DNA from 3 places in the Allobosea sp. LjRoot90 genome. Region 2 is predicted to be linked to each of the others. Evidence: predicted binding sites of a transcription regulator. Region 2 holds the regulator's gene; each other region holds the start of a gene.

Region 1 (3,371 bases), on a different contig from region 2:
GCCGATCCTGGCGCTCTCCAGCGTGTCGAACAGCCGCTTGCGGGCCGCGACCGCGCCGTCCCACTTGTCCATGCTGTAGCCGACCTTCTCCGGGTCCGGATCGCGGTCGTGGCGCATGAGCATCACCTGCTGCGCCAGCACGTTCCAGCTCGCCTTCGAGGCGCGCAGGCCTTCGCCGAGCCAGGCCTCCTGCCTCTCGCCGAGCATGGTGTTCTCAGGCTTCAGCGCATCGGCGCAGGCAGCGTGCGAGCCGTCGCCGCAGGGCTGGTCGCTGCGGAACTGGCGGGTGTCGAGCACGTCGATCTGGGCGAGATCGCCATAGTGGAAGCGGCGATAGGCCTGGATCGACGGCCCGTTCGGCAGTGAGGTCCGGCGCAGCGGCATATGCTCGTACCAGGCCTGGAAGCCGGCAGCGCGGCGCAGCGCGAAGATCTCCGGCGGAATGTTCTCCTCCGAGACCATGCCGGCGAAGTTGTTGTCGACCTCATGGTCGTCGAAGGAGACGATCCAGGGCGCCGAAGCGTGAGCGAGCTGGAGATCGGGATCCATCTTGTAGATGGCGTAGCGCTGACGGTAGTCGGCAAGCGAGTAGATCTCATCGGGCTCGCCGGGCATGACGCGAGCAACCGGCAGCGGCCGCTCATTCGGCCTGACCATTCGGTACTCGTAGATGTAGTCGCCATAGTGGAAGATGAAGTCGAAGCGCTCATCGGCGACATGGCGGAACGCGCTGAAGAAGCCGTCCTCGTAGCGCTGGCAGCCGAGCACGCCGAAATTCACCCGCTCGACGCTCGCCCCCGCGACCGGCAGTGTCCTGGCCCGGCCGATCATGGTGCGCTCGCCGCCGCAGCTGAAGCGGTAGAAATAGTCGCGGTTCGGCTCCAGCCCGGCGATCTCGACATGGACCGCATGCCCGAGCTCCGGCCGCGCCAGCGCCGTGCCCCGCTGTACGCTCCCGCGCATATTGGCTTCGGTCGCGATCTCATAGGCGACCTCGACCGCCTTCATCGGCATGCCGCCATTGCGGGCAAGCGGCAGCGGCGCGAGCTTGGTCCAGATCACGAAGCCGTCGGCGGACGGGTCGCCCGAGGCGATGCCGAGGCCGAACGGATAGGCGGCGAAGACCGGATTGGCCCAGACGCGCTGGTCGATGACGCCGCCGCCGGTCAGCAGCAGGCCGGAGGCGGCGAGCCCGGTCAGGAACCGCCGCCGCGACGGCGTGCCGGCCTCGGTCAGGAAGTCATCAACGGTGAACTGACCGAAGGCGTTGCGGCGGAACATGGTGGGGCTCCAGGCTCATTGCCTGGAACCATACCAAGTTTCGTCTGACGCGCACGTGACAGGAGACGGCGCCGGAGCGAGTTGATCCTGCGTGGAACCTCGCCGTCATTCCGGGGCTTCGCGCAGCGAAGAGCCCGGAACCCATAACCGCTGTGGCAGCAGGAAGAGGCTCCGAAAGGGCAGCGCCCGGTTCTGCGCCTTCAGCGGTTATGGGTTCCGGGCTCGATGCTCCGCATCGCCCCGGAATGACGTATGAGGTTCCAGATCGCGCCCTGCTATTGCAGCCGTTCCAGCGCCTCCGCGATCTTGAGCTTGCGAGCCTCGGCCGCCGCTTTGCGCTCGCGGTTCTCCTCGACGATCTCCTCCGGCGCGCGCGCCATGAAGTCGGGATTGCCGAGCTTGCGTTCGACCGCGACGATGTCCTGGTCGAGCTTGGCGAGCTCCTTGGTCAGGCGCGCCCGCTCGGCATCGAGATCGATGATGCCGGCGAGCGGCAGCGCCGCAACCTCGCCGCGCACGATCATCTGAGCCGACTGGCCAGGGGCCTGCTCGGCGAACTCGATCGCGGAGAGCCGCGCCAGCCGCTCGATCATCGGTGCCCAGGCCTCGACCGCCGCCTTCGTCGCCACACTCGCCTTGACCAGCACCAGCGGCACCTGCGTTCCGCCCGGCACATTGGTCTCCGAGCGGATCGAGCGGATGTCGGAGATGAGATCGACCACGAAGCCGATCTCGGCCTCCGCCGCCTCGTCGACGAGCGCGGCAAGCTCAGGCCAGCGCGTCAGGCAGACGAGACCCGCCTCCCCAGCCGGCACCGCGCGAGCCGCGCCGGCATTGGCCTTCTGCGCCCAGAGCTCCTCGGTCAGGAACGGCATGAACGGGTGCAGCAGCTGGCAGATCAGGTCGATGACATGCGCCACCGTCGCCTGCGTCTCCGCCCGCGCCGCGGTACCGGCCGCGTCGAGCTCCTCGGCCTGCAGCACCGGCTTCGACAGTTCGAGATACCAGTCGCAGAACTGGCCCCAGACGAAGCGATAGGCTCCGTCCGCCGCCTCGTTGAACTTGAAGCTCTCGATGCCGGCGGCGACCGTCTCGGCCGTGCGCGCCGCCTCGGAGAGAATCCAGCGGTTGAGCGGCAGCTTCACCGCGGCCGGGTCGAAGCCCTCGGCCCGCAGGCAGCCATTGATTTCGGCGAAGCGGGCCGCGTTCCAGATCTTGGTCGCGAAGTTGCGGTAGCCCTCGACGCGCGAAGTGGCGAGCTTGATGTCGCGCCCCTGCGCCGCCATCGCCGCGAAGGTAAAGCGCAGCGCATCCGCGCCATAGGTGTCGATGAGCACGAGCGGATCGATGACGTTGCCTTTCGACTTCGACATCTTCGCGCCCTTCTCATCGCGAACCATCGCGTGGAGATAGACGTCGCGGAACGGCACCTCGTCCATGAAGTTGAGGCCCATCATCATCATCCGGGCGACCCAGAAGAAGATGATGTCGAAGCCGGTGACCAGCGTCGCGGTCGGATAGTAGCGCTTGAGCTCGGCCGTCTCCTCGGGCCAGCCCAGCGTCGAGAATGGCCACAGGGCGGACGAGAACCAGGTGTCGAGCACGTCCTCGTCGCGCCAAATGGGTACTGTCTGCCCTTCTGGCGGATCATAGATTGATCCCGCGCTTGCCGGATCGTGATGAAACTCGTCAGCCTCATGTTCGGAGGCAGTAACAATTACATTCGCCCCCCTATAGTGTTCTCTGGCGAGAGCGATCGCTTCTGCTTCGCTTTCCGCCACAAAACAGTTTGGTTCACAGGCATTTGGAAATGTACCGTTCTGATCTGGCTGGAAGTCAGGCGGTCCGTACCAAGCCGGGATCTGATGCCCCCACCAGAGCTGGCGCGAGACGCACCAGGGCTCGATGTTCTCGAGCCAGTCATTATAGGTCTTGGTCCAGCTTTCCGGCGTGATCCTGGTCTTGCCGTCCTTGACCGCCGCGAGCGCGCGCTGCGCCAGTGGCTGGACGTCGACATACCATTGGTCGGTCAGCCAGGGCTCGATCACCACGTCCGAGCGGTCGCCATGCGGCACGGTGTGGGTGTTCGG
Region 2 (3,371 bases):
CGCCTCTACGAGAAGCCGCCGAAGTCGGAGCTCGACGACCGCGTCGAGGGCGCGCTGCGCCGCGCCGCCCTCTGGGACGAGGTCAAGGACAAGCTGAAGAGCTCCGGCATGGGCCTCTCGGGCGGCCAGCAGCAGCGCCTCTGCATCGCGCGCACTATCGCGCAGAAGCCCGAGGTGATCCTGTTCGACGAGCCGACCTCGGCGCTCGACCCGATCTCGACCGGCAAGATCGAGGACCTGCTCGAGCAGCTCAAGGCCGACTTCACCATCGTCATCGTCACCCACAACATGCAGCAGGCGGCCCGCATCTCGCAGTACACCGCCTTCATGTATCTCGGTGAGGTGATCGAGTTCGACGCCACCAACAACATCTTCATGAACCCGCATAAGAAGCAGACGCAGGACTACGTCACCGGCCGTTTCGGCTGACGTCCGCAAGTCCGCTCGCCTCCGTCACAGGATACGCCCCGATGTCCGACCATATCGTCCGCTCCTACGACGCCGATCTCGAAGGGCTGCGCCGCAGCCTCGCCGAGATGGGCGGCATGTCCGAGCGCATGCTCGGCGACTCGACCGTGGCGCTGGTGCGCCGCGACACCGCGCTCGCCCAGAAGATCATCAGCGCCGACCAGCGCCTCGACAATCTCCAGCGCGATGTCGAGGAGAAGGCGGTGCTGACCATCGCCCGGCGCCAGCCGCTCGCCAACGACCTGCGCGAGCTGATCTCGGCGATCCGCATCGCCGCCGATATCGAGCGCGTCGGCGACCTCGCCAAGAACATCGCCAAGCGCGCCGTCGCCATCTCCGGCCAGTTCTCGCCGCCGCATCGGGCCGTCGTCGGTCTCGAGCATATGAGCCGCCTGGTCCAGGCCCAGCTCAAGGACGTGCTCGACGCCTATGCCGCCAGCAACGAGCAGAAGGCGATGGAGGTCTGGCGCCGCGACGACGAGATCGACGCGCTCTACACCTCGCTGTTCCGCGAACTCCTGACCTACATGATGGAGGACCCGCGCAACATCACCTTCTGCACGCACCTTCTGTTCTGTGCCAAGAATGTCGAGCGCATCGGCGACCACACCACCAACATCGCCGAGACCATCCATTATCTCGTCACCGGCCAGTCCATAGACGAGACCCGGCCGAAGCTCGACACCACCAACATCCTCGTCGACTTGCCAACGGCCAATGGCTGAACCGGCCCAGGATTGAACGGACGCTGACATGCCCGCACGCATCCTGATCGTCGAGGACGAGGAGCCGCTGACCCTGCTCCTGCGCTATAATCTCGAGGCCGAAGGCTTCGAGGTCGACAGCGTGGCGCGCGGCGACGATGCCGAGCTCCATCTGCGCGATCACACGCCGGACCTCGTCCTGCTCGACTGGATGCTGCCCGGCCTCTCCGGCATCGAGCTCTGCCGGCGCCTGCGCACGCGGCGCGATACCGAGCGCGTGCCGATCATCATGCTGACGGCGCGCGGCGAGGAGACTGAGCGCGTGCGCGGCCTCGCCACCGGCGCCGACGATTATGTCGTCAAGCCGTTCTCGTTGCCCGAGCTGATCGCCCGCATCCAGGCGCTGCTGCGCCGGGCCAAGCCCGGCCATGTCGCCGGCCTGCTCGCGGCCGGTGATCTCGAGCTCGACCGCACGACGCGGCGCGTCCGCAGGGCCGGCGCCGAGCTGCATCTCGGGCCGACCGAATTCCGCCTGCTCGAATTCCTGATGCAGGCGCCCGGCCGCGTCTATTCGCGCGCGCAACTGCTCGACGCGGTCTGGGGCCGCGACGTCTATATCGACGAGCGCACCGTCGACGTCCATGTCGGGCGCCTGCGCAAGGCGATCACCCCGGCCAATGCCAAGGATCCGCTGCGTACCGTGCGCGGCGCCGGCTACGCCTTCGACGAGACCTTTGCGCGCGCCTGACGCTTCCGTCAGCGCGGCGCTGCGACGATGACCGCTGCACCGGCGAGGCAGAGCGCCGCGCCGGCTAGATCGTAGCGATCCGGTGCGACCTTCTCGATGAGCGCCATCCAGGCCAGCGACGCGACGATATAAACACCGCCATAAGCGGCGAAGGCGCGCCCGGCCGCAGGGCTGTCGACCAGCGTCAGCAGCCAGGCGAAGGTTGCGAGCGCGACCAGACCCGGCAGCAGCCACCAAACTGGCTTGTCCAGTTTCAGCCAGGCCCAGAAGGCGAAGCAGCCGGCGATCTCGGCCAGCGCCGCTCCCGCATAGATCGCGAGCGTAGCCATTACGTGCCCGGCCCGAAGGCTGCGGCCAGCCGAGCGAAGGCTGGGCGATAGGCCTCAGACGCCAGCGGCGTCAGCAATTGGGCCTCGCCGAAAGTGAACCAGCCGATCTCGCTATGTTCGTCATTGCTGATCGCGGGTTCGCCGCCGGTCCATTCGGTCACAGTGAACAGATGCCACAGCGCGGGGGTGACGCCGTCCGTCTCCGTCGTCTCGATGGTCTCGAAATGGCGAAAGCTTGTCGGCGTGATGTCGATCTCCTCCTGAAGCTCGCGGACAAGCGCCGTCTCCGCCGCCTCGCCGGGCTCGAGGTGACCACCAATCGTATCCCAGCAGGATGGGCGGTTCCGGCGATGCGGCGACCTCAGCCCCAGCAGGAGCCGCCCCTCCCTGATCGGCAGGGCGCAGGCGTATTCGATCGGGCTAGGTCCGGGGATGTTCATGGATGCCTCGTGCATCGAACCTGGCCGTCGACGAAAAAAGCCGGCCCAGGGGCCGGCTTCTGTAACCGTTTAATCGGCGGCGGTCGTCAGGCGCGGATCACCTTGCGATCGCGGCGCCGATCGCCAGCCGGCTGGTAGGCGATGCGGGCGTGATAGGCGCAATAGGGCATTCCGGTCGTGCTGCGGCCGCCGCAGAAGCGGAATTCCGGGGTGGTCGGGTCGCCCATCGGCCAGCGGCACATATATTCGCGCAGTTCCATGATGGTGACCCGCTCGGAGAACGGCACGACCACGTCCTCGGACGGAGCCGGCTCGCGCGCGACCTGCGCTTCGGCTTCGATCTCCGGCGCGAACTGCGGGGCGAGCGCGGTATTGCCGCGGGTCAAGCCGGCGCCGCCAGCACTGTGATGGCCGGCCGGGTGGCTCGGCGGGCGGGCCACCGGCTTGCGCGGGCGCGGTGTCGCCGAGCCCGGGCTCTTGGCGCGGCCCGACAGGCCGAGGCGATGCACCTTGCCGATGACGGCATTGCGCGTGACGCTGCCGAGCTCCGCTGCGATCTGGCTCGCGCTCAGGCCGTCGTTCCAGAGCTTCTTCAGCAGTTCGACGCGTTCCTCGGTCCAGGCTCCGGCTTCGGTCATGGAGTTGCACCTGTCTTCGTCATGCCCCGCCGGCGCGCCGGCGA
Region 3 (3,371 bases), on a different contig from region 2:
GCCGTCGCCTGCTCGAGCGCGACCTGGGTCCCGGCGCCGCGCTGAACCAGCGAGCGGTTGCGGTCATAGGTGTCGCGCGCCAGCGAGAGATCGGCCTGGGACTGCTTCTGCTCTGCGTCGAGGATGGCGGTGTCGAGCATGACCAGCGGCTGGTCCTTACTGACCCGCTCGCCCTCCTTGAAGCCGAGCGCGACGACGCGGCCGGCAATCTCGGGAGCGATCACGACGGATTCTTCGGCCGCGAGTGTCCCGAGGGCCTCGACCTCTTCGGCGACCGTGGCGAGCTCGATCGTCCCGACTTCGACAGGGACGGCGGGGTTCGGCGCGCTGGCGACGCCTTGCGCCTGCGCCTGCTGATTGGTCGGCTTATAGTGGTAGCGGTAGCCATAGTACCCACCGCCCGCCAGCCCGGCGACAAGGATAAGGAGGAGAAAACGCTTCATCAGGCTGGACGCTCCGGTACCGCGGACATATTCTAGACTGGACGGTCTAGTTTGATAAGCACCCTTTAAGGGCGGAAGCGTGACGGAATGATCAATGCACGGACGCACTAGCGCCGCCGCTGCAGAAGCAAAAGCGATGCCGGCCGAAAAATCACGGCCGGACAAACATGACGCGATCACCCGGGCCGCTTCGGAGACGTTCCTGGCCGAGGGCTTCGACCGGGCCAGCCTCGACCAGATCGCCCAGCGCGCCGGCGTCTCCAAGCAGACCATCTACAGCCATTTCGCCGACAAGCAGGCGCTGTTCCTGGCGATCTGCACCGAACTCACTGAAAAGCTGACGATTCCATTGCGCCGTCCGCGCAGCGAAACCGGCGATCTGCGGGCCATCCTGCTGCGTCTCGGCGAGGACGCTCTGGCGATGATGCTGCACCCCGCCTCGCTCGATCTGCATCGCCTGATCGTCGGGGCGGCCGCGCGTTTTCCCGAACTCGGACAGGCCGCCTACGATACCGGCGCAGGGCGCATGATCACGGATCTCGCCGCTTTGCTGGAGGAGCGTTCACGATCCGGTGATGGTCTGTCGCGTCCCCTGACCGCTGGCGAGCCAGTGATGCTGGCCGAGCAGTTCATCGGCATGCTCCGCGGCTTCCATCAGGTTCGCGGCCTGCTCGGCATCGCCGCCGTTCCATCGGCTGAGCGCAAATCCTACGTCGCCGCCTGCGTCGACCTGCTGCTGCGAGCGGCCTGACGCCACGCCGCTCCAGCGGCTCGCGCGACGATATGGTTGACGGCCGATGACCGTCTGCCCCTTCGGCGCCCCGAAACACCCCTCCTGTCACGGCGCTGTCATCTGTCGCCGATACCGCATCATCCCGCAATCGCGGGAGAGTAGTTGATGCTGCGTATCGAAGGTCTGACCAAGCGTTTCGGTGGCAAGGCCGCCGTCGACAACGTCAACCTGTCGATTCCGCGCGGCGAGATGGTCGGCATCATCGGCCGCTCGGGCGCCGGCAAGTCGACGCTGCTGCGCATGCTGAACCGCCTCGCCGACGCCAGCGACGGCCGCATCCTCAGCGAGGAGCGCGACGTCACCGCCCTGCGTGGCGCTGCGCTCAGGGGCTGGCGGCGCGACACGGCGATGATCTTCCAGCAGTTCAACCTGGTCGGCCGGCTCGACGTGCTGACCAATGTCCTGCTCGGCCGCCTGAACCATCGCTCCGCCGCGCTGACGCTGGTCAAGAGCTTCTCGCAGGACGACAAGGTCCGTGCCATCGCGGCACTCGAGCGGCTCGATATGGGGCATCTGCTGTCGCAGCGCGCCGAGACCCTCTCCGGCGGCCAGCAGCAGCGCGTCGCCATCGCCCGCGCGCTGGTGCAGGAGCCGAAGATCATCCTCGCCGACGAGCCGATCGCCTCGCTCGATCCACGCAATACGCAAATCGTCATGGACGCGCTGTTCCGCATCAATCGCGAGGACGGCATCACGGTGATCTGCAATCTCCACCACCTCGACATCGCCGCGAAGTACTGCGACCGGCTGATCGGCATGGCCGCCGGCAAGGTCGTATTCGACGGCCCCCCGCATGCGCTGACCAGCGAGCTCGCCGCAGAGCTCTACGGCATCGAGGCCAAGGATGCCGGAGCCGAGGCGCTCGACCAACTCGACGCCATCGCCACCGAAGAAGCCCAGCGCGCCAAGCAGAACGTCGCCTGAAACAGCCGGCGGCGCGCCCGAGCCTGCACTTACGTCTGACCTTTCATCGCCGATCTTTTAAAAAAGGAGCACTCTCATGCTGACCCGTCGTCATACGCTCACGCTTGCCGCAGCCGGCCTTGCCGCGACGCTCGCCGCTCCGGCTTTCGCCCAGGATTGGAAGGCGAAGTATCCCGAGCTCGTCTTCGCCATCATCCCGTCCGAGAACGCGTCTGGCGTCGTCGAGCGCTACACCCCCTTCGTCAACTATCTCGCGAAGGAACTCGGCACCAAGGTGACCCTGCGCATCGCCAACGACTACGCCGCGATCATCGAGGGCCAGCGCGCCGGCAACATCCACATCGGCATGTACGGCCCGGCCTCCTTCGCTCGCGCGCTGATGACCGGCGCCAAGATCGACGCCTTCGCGATTGAGACCAATATCGACGGCACCAAGGGCTACTACTCGGTCTTCTACGTGAAGAAGGATTCGCCCTATCAGAAGGTCGAGGACCTCAAGGGCAAGAATCTCGGCCTCGTCGACCCGAACTCGACCTCCGGCAACAATGTCCCGCGCTTCGCGCTCGACGGCATGAAGATCGAGCCCGAGACCTTCTTCGGCAAGGTCGTCTACACCGGCAGCCACGAGAACGCGGTGATCGCGCTCGGCCAGGGCACCGTCGACGTCGCCGCCAACTGGTGGAATGACGAGCAGGAATCGAACCTCCTGCGCATGGACCGCAAGAAGATGGTCAAGGCGGACGATTTCCGCATCATCTACAAGTCGCAGCAGATCGTGAACTCGCCGATGGCCTATCTCACCGAGCTGCCGGAAGAGCTGAAGGGCAAAATCCGCGACACCGTCCTCAACCTCGCGACCAAGGACAAGGCCGCCTTCGACAAGATCTATGAAGGCAAGCAGGGCCCGCTCGTCGCCGTCGACAACAAGGCCTATGACCCGATCATCGAGCTGAACAAGTTCGTCGACGCGCTTCGCAAGAAGAAGTCCTCATAAATCTCGCCATCGCTATCCGTCATGGTCGGGCTTGTCCCGACCATCCTCGTCTTCGCTTCGCTGATCTCGCGCAGCGCTCAAGACGTGGATGCTCTCCCAAAGGGCGAGCATGACGGTGGCAGGCTCTCCGCCACCTCTTCGGCGACGGACATTCCATGACACTTGCGATCGACCGCAACGATCCCGCCATCACCGCCCACGCCGATCTCTACCGGCG

Evidence for each region. The regulator PhoB, encoded in region 2, activates phosphate uptake and scavenging genes when phosphate is short. The targets are predictions, from matches to a motif close to TGTCATNNANCTGTCAT.
Region 1: a site for PhoB is predicted at 1,326-1,342, ahead of ACSQ3M_RS01705 (alkaline phosphatase D family protein). Genes of this name have one in related genera too.
Region 3: a site for PhoB is predicted at 1,280-1,296, ahead of phnC (phosphonate ABC transporter ATP-binding protein). Genes of this name have one in related genera too.

Annotation. Positions count from the first base shown of each region.
Region 1 covers NZ_CAXUTF020000001.1:363,540-366,910, reverse strand. Annotated here, with positions in the region: gene ACSQ3M_RS01705 (alkaline phosphatase D family protein) at 1-1,281, opposite strand, end outside; gene ACSQ3M_RS01700 (valine--tRNA ligase) at 1,557-3,371, opposite strand, start outside.
Region 2 covers NZ_CAXUTF020000006.1:162,011-165,381, reverse strand. Annotated here, with positions in the region: gene pstB (phosphate ABC transporter ATP-binding protein PstB) at 1-429, shown strand, start outside; gene phoU (phosphate signaling complex protein PhoU) at 471-1,193, shown strand; gene phoB (phosphate regulon transcriptional regulator PhoB) at 1,222-1,920, shown strand; gene ACSQ3M_RS21440 (YnfA family protein) at 1,929-2,249, opposite strand; gene ACSQ3M_RS21435 (NUDIX hydrolase) at 2,249-2,689, opposite strand; gene ACSQ3M_RS21430 (GcrA family cell cycle regulator) at 2,776-3,327, opposite strand.
Region 3 covers NZ_CAXUTF020000004.1:69,738-73,108, reverse strand. Annotated here, with positions in the region: gene ACSQ3M_RS15850 (efflux RND transporter periplasmic adaptor subunit) at 1-443, opposite strand, end outside; gene ACSQ3M_RS15845 (TetR/AcrR family transcriptional regulator) at 538-1,194, shown strand; gene phnC (phosphonate ABC transporter ATP-binding protein) at 1,342-2,160, shown strand; gene phnD (phosphonate ABC transporter substrate-binding protein) at 2,237-3,154, shown strand; gene phnE (phosphonate ABC transporter, permease protein PhnE) at 3,310-3,371, shown strand, end outside.